2 regions of the Paenibacillus sp. FSL R10-2796 genome follow, and region 1 is predicted to be linked to the other one. Evidence: predicted binding sites of a transcription regulator. Region 1 holds the regulator's gene; the other holds the start of a gene.
The links. The regulator LexA, encoded in region 1, represses DNA repair genes until DNA is damaged. The targets are predictions, from matches to a motif close to CGAACATATGTTCG.

Region 1 (4,203 bases):
TCAGGATAATCAGCATATAATCACACCTCCTAGTTATCTCATTAGACTCAAATTGTTGCTTATTGAAAGATATGCCTGAATGATCTCCACTAGTATCTTTTAAAAGGGAAATTCGTGGAATTATAGGATCGGCTTCACGATTAACCCAAAAAAAGCACCCAGAGAAACCTTCCGATTCTGCAAATGATGCAAAATTGGGGGTTGCTGCAAGGGTGCTTTTTAAGATGATTATGAAAACCTATAGAAAATTGAAGGCAGTGATATGATCGGTATAAACAATCAGCTGTTTGTATTCGATCGGAGTCCCATAACTAGCATAAGGTCTTACAGTAACGTCATTGAGGACAACAAAGTTATAGCTGAAATTTTTATCAGGGTGTTCTGCTCCCAAATAAGATATGTATTCGTCTACAATTACATCATCCATCAAAGATTTTAAATCAAATACATCCTCTTTGTTGGAGACGGTTGGAGAGACGATTCCCTGAATGCTGCCAAAAGAGGTGAGCAAATTCACTTTTTTTCCACTAGCTTGTTCATCATTTAAAAGTAAACCGGACAGCTTACCCAGTGCATCGACTTTAAAATCGACGAGGGTTCTAATTTTTGAATTATTCAAACTAAACACATCCTTTTCAGTTTGCAATCCTGTTAACAATATTCGACATATAATCACCAAACTCCTAGTATGCTAATGAAAAAATACTTACTTATGTAATGACCCCCATTTTTTAATGTGATTTGGGGGTTGCCGAGCCTCCATTCGAATTTAATTTCTTATCGTTACTCGTGTGCCTATAGGGACAATAGCAGCGAGTGCTAACACATCCTCGTTGTACATCCGGATGCAGCCGTGGGACACCTCTTTCCCAATGGAGGAAGGGTCATTGTTTCCATGAATTCCGTAGTGTGGTTTAGACAGTCCCATCCAAAACACACCGAAGGGACCCCCTGGGTCGGGTTGTTTGTTAATAATAGTGAATTCACCCACTGGGGATTGGGTTAACATCTTACCGATGCCGACAGGGAAACCTCTAATCACAATATCATTGTCCAGAAGATATAACATTCGTTGGGTCAGATCTACAATAATTCGGTAGTTGGGCATTATACGCAACACTCCTTTCTAATTAGGATATGAGCAGAACGCCTAAAGGGTTATTCATAGAAAATGGCCATTTTAGCCATTGGGAACAAATGTTCGTAAGTGGTTGGAAAAGCAAAAAAAACGTAGAAAAAAGGCTGTTCCGCATATGCGGAACAGCCTTTTATGTTAGAAGTGCATACTTAGTGGATATCTCGAAACAATCCGATGACTCTTCCGAGAATAGTTACGCGATTAAGGCGAAGCGGCTCATAAGCTGGATTCTCCGGCTGAAGCCGTATATGATCACGTTCCTTGTAAAAGGTCTTAACGGTTGCTTCATCTTCTTCGGTCATGGCTACAACGATATCTCCGTTGTCCGCTGTTTGTTGTTGGCGAACAATCACATAGTCACCATTCATAATGCCTGCGTCAACCATACTATCACCCATGACAGACAGCATAAATACTTTGTTGTCACCTACATAGTGAGTAGGAAGTGGGAAGTAGTCTTCGATATTCTCTGTAGCAGTGATAGGTACCCCGGCGGTAACTTTACCTACGACAGGAATCCGTGAGATGGTCTGCGCGAATTGGTGAACATTCTCTGAATCCTCTTGGCCTAGTAATTCTATTGCACGTGGCTTCGTTGGATCTCGACGAATAAGTCCCTTCTTCTCAAGCCGGTCCAAATGACCGTGAACTGTGGAGCTGGAAGCAAGGCCAACAGCTTCTCCAATTTCCCGGACGGAAGGTGGATAACCCTTGCTGCGGACTTCGCTTCGTATAAATTCCAGGATCGCCAGCTGGCGACTTGAAATCTTTGACATTGGAATCAACCCCATATAGTAATGTTTGGGAAAATTATAACATAGAACTACCGTTCGCACAAACATAAGTTCTAACTATTATAAATATTAATCTGCTAGAGTTAAAAAATGGTAGATGAATGATAATAAAATGAACCGTTTGAGTCTCTCGAAAAAAAGAGAACAATTGTTCTGAAATAGTATTGAACAAAACACATGTTCGTGTTATTATGGATTCGAAAGTAAGAACAAGTGTTTGGAGGATGATAATTATGCTAAAATACAGTACATACCGCAGCATCTACGATAAGGCCCCAGTGGTTGAATCTTTAGGACATAATGACGTTGCCCGTAATTCCGCTAAGGTGAAAGAGATAACGGAACGTTTGCTTGGAGGGATGATTTCGTTGTTCCGTCAAGATTTCTTTATTAAGTTAATATTGATTATCGTGCTAGTATTTTCTGGCCTAACAGTAGTGGGAAATGTGTTTGCAGGATCGACGACTATAATGAAGGAAGAGAAGCGGATTGTGGTTGAACGTGGAGATACACTATGGAGTATTGCTCTTAAGAATAAACCTGCTGATATGAAGACAGTTGTTTATATAGAAGGAATTAAACGTTCAAGTGGGATTAAGAGTAGTCAAATTAACGCTGGAGACATACTTACTTTACCTATTTATTAATTTTCTGAGAACATAATAGAATGACCAGTAGAGCTTGCAGGGAGTAGACCTTGACAAGCTCTTTTTCTCATGGCAGAGTTAGAATTAATTTATAGGGGGAGGGAAAGTATTGAATATTGATGAGTTGGTCGCGCGAATTAACGAATTGGCACGCAAACAGAAGAGCGTAGGCCTTAATCAAGAGGAAGTGGCGGAACGCGCCAAGCTTCGTGAAATTTACCTGGGGAATATCCGCAATAACTTCCGAGCACAATTAAATACTATTGAAGTAGTAGATAACGATGAGCATGAACAAGGTAACAAGGGGCTTAAACATTAGCTCGCTGTTCCTTTTCATAGATATTTCAGGATGACTAGGGGGAACGCACATGGCCCGTTCTTGGGAAAGAATGGTTCAACGCAACACACAGCAAATCAACAAGCAAAGAAAGAAACAAGGCAAGGATACGATTTATGCCTCTAAATCTCCTACCCAGAATGCCGAAGTCTTTAAAGGTCGCAACATTGCATTTCCGGTAGTGTTAGTGATACTTGGCACTATGTTTTGGGTAGTTGGTTCTATTGATCAGGCCAAAGGCAATGGCATGCTGGCTAATTGGCTGGGAGTAGTACTGTACTATTTGCTGGCAGCGCTATTGTTCTTCCGTCGTCCGTACTTGAAGGTGGAAAAAGCAAGACTGTCCACTATTAAATTCAATCGCGAACGCGGGCTTCCAGCTGCAGATATTGAGAAAATCACCCTTTCGCGTGGAGCTGTAGTCATTAAGCACAAAGGGAAACGTACGAAATGGATTTTCACAAAACTTATGAATCGCTATGATACTAATGCGATGAGTACAAGATTAGAAGCATTTGCTAAAGCTCACAACATTGAAGTAGTTCACGAATAGAACTAGACCAGTTAAAGGGAGAGGGAGACCTGTAATGCCAATTTCTGCTGTACTATTTGACCTTGATGATACATTGCTGTGGGATGATCGGAGCGTCGAAGAAGCATTTCGTTCTGCTTGTGAAGCCGCCGGGGATACGATTGATCCACAAGAACTAGAAGTTGCAGTTCGTAAGGAAGCAAGTAGCTTGTATGAATCTTATGAGACGTTCCCATTTACAAAGATGATCGGAATTAATCCATATGAAGCACTCTGGGCTAACTTTACGGCAGGTGAACAGCCAGAATTCCGTCAATTGGAGCAGCTTGCGCCGGTATATCGTAAAGAGTCTTGGCGTCGCGGACTTGCAGCGTTAGGGGTGGAAGACGAAGCACTAGCTGAGACCTTGGCAACTAAATTCGCAGCAGAGCGCAGAAAACGTCCATACATCTATGAAGAAACAATGCATGTACTGGAGCAGTTACGGGGTCAAGTGAAGCTTTTGCTACTTACGAACGGCTGTCCTGCACTGCAACAAGAGAAACTAGATGGTGTGCCAGAGTTAATTCCTTTCTTTGATCATATTGTGATTTCCGGAAGCTTTGGTAAAGGCAAACCGGATAAGGAAATTTTCCTGCATGCTTTAGAGCTTCTTGATGTAACTCCTGAGCAAGCAGTTATGGTCGGCGATAAGCTTACAACGGATATCCGTGGGGGGCTGGCAGCAGGGTTGACCACGGTCTGGATCAATAGAA
Region 2 (4,203 bases), 1.6 Mb from region 1:
GCATTCTCTAGTACGGAGCGTTCACCTTCCGAGAGAATTCCATCTTCCTTAAACTGCGCAGGCACAACACCTTCATTAAATCCAAGCAAAAAAGCGTATTTAACCCCCGTTGGGCGAGTCCGATCCATATTGCCGACCAATACTTGATCCAGTGCGGGCGGAACTAGTCCCATTTTAAGTTCAGCAAGACCTGTCTCTAGAACTCCAGTGAACACTTCAAACTCAAGTCTTTCATTGCCCATCATTTCTACTATCTGATCTAACAGATCAAGTACCGCACCCCACAACTGGCTATGTTCCCTAGCCTTCTCGGGTTGGCCCTTCTCCATAGACTTAACACTGAGTTTCTCCAGCTTTCGTGCAACATCCGTCTCTTCAAGCAGCTTGTACATTGCCGTACATAGTTCAAGGCCGCTTCGGCTTTTCTGGATTCGTTTCTCAAAAGCAAATAATGGACCTGTTATACTAGCACGGCATCGTTCCATAGTAGCAAGCAGTTCATCATCCATCTGTCTGCCGCCTTCCAGCGACAAGCTAGGAATACCTTTCCAGGAGCGGCCATCTGTCCAGCGGAACCCCTGAATCCCACAAGCCAGCACATAGTTTTCTAAAGCATCCATATCTTCACGCGTAATACTACCGTCTAGCGGAAGCAGAAGCTCCGTCTTTACGCAACGGAATACATCCTCATAACGCCAGCGACGACGCACTACATCCAATGCGGAACGTATAAACTCCACTAGCGGATGATGCAGCTCATTCACCTTCTGGTCCAGAAAAAATGGCACTCCATAATCTTGGAACAACGGCTGAACCAGCTGCTCGTAATCGCCAATATTGCGCATCAATACGGCCATTTCGCCATATTTTGCACCTTCATCCCGCGCCAGTCTAGTCATTTCGCGCAGGGCTCCCTCAACCTCTGCTCTGTGCGAAACTGCGGCGCCTATGGATATAGCCTCTCTTGCCAGTTCATCCGCACCTATCCAAGCCTTCCGGCGATCATATCCCCGTTCAAGGTGAGCAAGTACTGGACTTTCCTCAAAACGCGGAAGAACCGTTGGCTCCAACAGCTCGTCCCATACATCAATGCCCAGCTCTTCAGCAATTCCTCGCAGTTTAATGTAAGTAACCGCAGTTGGGTGAAACAATTCAAGCTCATTCAACTGATCTCCATAGGGGTAAGGACGATCAATTGTAAGCGAAACCGTCAGCCTCGAAGCTTGCTGCATCAATTCTCGAAGCACTACGAATTCCTGCGGAGTAAATCCATGGAACCCATCTACCCAAATCTCTGCCCCGCGAATGTAGGAGGAATCTGGAATATGCTCAGCCAGTTCTGCTAAACGATCCTCTTCATCGATATAAAGACGGGACATTTCCTTCTCTAAATCGCTAAATACCAGCTGCAAATCATCCAGCTTACCCTCAAGAATAGGACTTCTTGCAATAGCTCCTCGCATAGCGGACAGCTGTTCCTCTAAATCAGTGGAACCCAAACAGCAACGTTTCATCTCCGTGTGCAGTTGGTTCAGACGTTCCACAAAACCCGGTCTGTCTGCTGAGGCACCGAATAATTTCAGTTCCTCTTTGCGGCGACTGATGATTTTGTAAATTAACATTTTCTTACCTTCTTCACTGATTGGCAGACTTGCACTGCCACCAGTTTCCTGCTTCACACGATAGGCAAGCCGCGAAAAACTCAGTGTCTGCGCCCGAAGGCTTCCCTTCACATTCCCTACGGTCAGAAGCCCCCGTTCTGCTCCAAAAGAACCTTGCTCTGGCACAAGAATAATAATCGGCGCACCAAGCGGTTCCTTTTCTAAGGAAGAAGAGATAGATTCCCATATTTTTGTTGTCTTGCCACTGCCCGAGCGGCCTAGTAAAAAGGTTACCGGCATAAATGATAGACTCCTTCCGTAGCGGAGAAAATATATAGAATACAGGGTGAAATATCCACCCATTGATTACACTCCAATTAAAAAAGTTCAGTGATTCCTCGTCCCCTCAGTATATCATAACCACACTAATCGGAACATGTGTTTGCTAGTATTTTCTAATGTTTTACAAAGGATAAACAGCTATGAGTACAAATAAAAAAAGCAAACCTCCGGATTTTGGCGGCTTGCTTTTTAGAGTGTTTAGTTTGTTTTTAATGCCAGTTGTGCAACGTTAGATAGGAGCTGCCAATGTCGGAGCATAGGGTCAATGTTAGACTGTTGGCGTTCAGTGTTCAATACTCAACATTAGCACTCTACGCCGATCGTTTTGTAATCCGCATTCCGCATATCATAATTCAATAAGCATCATTCGTTGTTTACTATTTAGTATTCCGAATTTAACACTCAACATTTCGGCTAGGCTTGTTTCATTAATTACTTAGGGACCCAGGAGCCGTTATTCGTGGATTCAGTGCTGTTATGGCAACTTTTCGGACCCCACTGACGCTATTCTTCGAAAATGTGCTGCATTACGGGTGTTATTGGGGCAATAGCGCCTTTAGGGTCCGTAAGAATTCAATAATGGGCTGTTTACGCTAAATAGAGTCATCTGAGTCCGTTAGCAACTCCTTGCATTACAGTCGACTCACGGCCACCCTACGTCCAGCCCGTTTATCCTACTTGTTACTTGGCACTGTAAACCTTTTTGACCTTCAGGCTTATTTTTTACTCCGCACTTCAAAAATCGCAAACTTCAGATAGTGTCCTTCGTTAACGCCAAGTATTTGTGGGTGGTCTTTGCCTGCGGCCCGCCATTCCACAAGTCTCAGCACCTTGCCAGCATCTTTAGCCGCATCGGCAATCGTTTCGAGGAACAGATCTGGCTGCATATGGTAAGAACAGCTTGCGGTAACCAAATAGCCGCCTTCGTTCACCAGCTTCATCCCGTGCAGATTGATATCCTTGTAACCACGACAAGCGCCAGCTACTGCACTTTTGGTTTTGGCAAACGCCGGAGGGTCCAGGATGACTACATCCCAAGTTCTTCCTCCACCTGCTGTCATCGGCTTGGATGTGTCGGTTTTGGCTGTTTTGCCTCCGGTTTTAGGATTTGCAGCAGCTGCTGCCGTCTCTGTTCCACTTGCAACTGTCGCCCGTTCAGAACGTTCCTCTAGTCCTTTAACCTGATTCCGTAGATATGCAAAAGCATCATCCACTACGAATTCAACACGATCGCTAAAGCCGTTCAGCTCCACATTCACTTTGGCACTCTCAATGGCGTGTGCTGAAACATCAAGGCAGGTTACTTTTTTCGCGCCATACTTGCAGGCATGCAGCGTGAAGCTGCCCGTATGCGAGAAGCATTCCAGCACTGTCGCACCGTCCCAATAAGGGAACGTTACATGTTTGCCGCTCTTATTAACTGGTAAGGTCTGTAGTGAACCATCCTCAGTTTCAATTTCCTGTAGCGTAATGCCGCTTCGTCCTCCCCACCCTTTCATGAGCGGAGCAATGGAAGCTCTATTCTCACGTTGGTCAAAGAAGTAACCTGTCTTCTGGCCCTCTTCAATATCAACGACCAGCTTCAGGCCATTCTCGCTCACGGTTACATGCCTTGGACATTCCCCGTACAGCACACCCGTTGTCTGCTCCATACCTTCAAGCTCGCGCACACTAACATCACTGCGCTCATAGATTCCGCGCGGTGCCATAACCTGCACCAATGCTTCGACGATTTCTGCACGCCGCTTGTCCATTCCGAGGGTAAGCAGCTGCACAACCAAAATATCTCCGAATCGATCTACAATAAGCCCCGGCAAAAAGTCCGCTTCACCATAAACCAAGCGATAAGCATCCGCACCCGGAAGGAACCGGTTTCTGTGTTGCAGACAATTCGCAAACCGTTCTGCAAAAAAGGCTGTATCCATGATCGCAAGGGGTCCCTGCGATACAATTCTTACCCGAATCTGTGACGCTGGATTGTAATATCCCACGGCCAAAAATCGGCCCTGATGATTAAGGACATCTACTAATCCCCCCGCTTCCGGATTCCCTTCTACCGATGCGACTTCACCTGCATAGACCCATGGATGGCCCTGTTCCAGTCTTTTTTTGCGATTGCGTTCTAAAATAACCGATGGCAATGACTTCAACTCCCTGTTTTTCTAAAAATGTTTTTATACATGTCCCATGCAATACATTCATATATTGGTGTACAACCCTCGTCCAAAGGAGTATGCCCTATGTTCAGTGATTTGCTGTT

Region 2: a site for LexA is predicted at 2,033-2,046, ahead of addB (helicase-exonuclease AddAB subunit AddB). Genes of this name have one in related genera too.

What each region holds. Positions count from the first base shown of each region.
Region 1 is NZ_CP150178.1:4,015,864-4,020,066, reverse strand. Features, by position in the region: gene NST58_RS18205 (hypothetical protein) at 1-16, opposite strand, end outside; gene NST58_RS18200 (hypothetical protein) at 239-619, opposite strand; gene NST58_RS18195 (L,D-transpeptidase) at 770-1,108, opposite strand; gene lexA (transcriptional repressor LexA) at 1,288-1,914, opposite strand; gene NST58_RS18185 (LysM peptidoglycan-binding domain-containing protein) at 2,166-2,579, shown strand; gene NST58_RS18180 (DUF896 domain-containing protein) at 2,689-2,898, shown strand; gene NST58_RS18175 (hypothetical protein) at 2,948-3,469, shown strand; gene NST58_RS18170 (HAD family hydrolase) at 3,504-4,203, shown strand, end outside.
Region 2 is NZ_CP150178.1:5,651,228-5,655,430, forward strand. Features, by position in the region: gene addB (helicase-exonuclease AddAB subunit AddB) at 1-1,901, opposite strand, end outside; gene NST58_RS25350 (class I SAM-dependent rRNA methyltransferase) at 2,660-4,084, opposite strand; gene NST58_RS25355 (Na/Pi symporter) at 4,184-4,203, shown strand, end outside.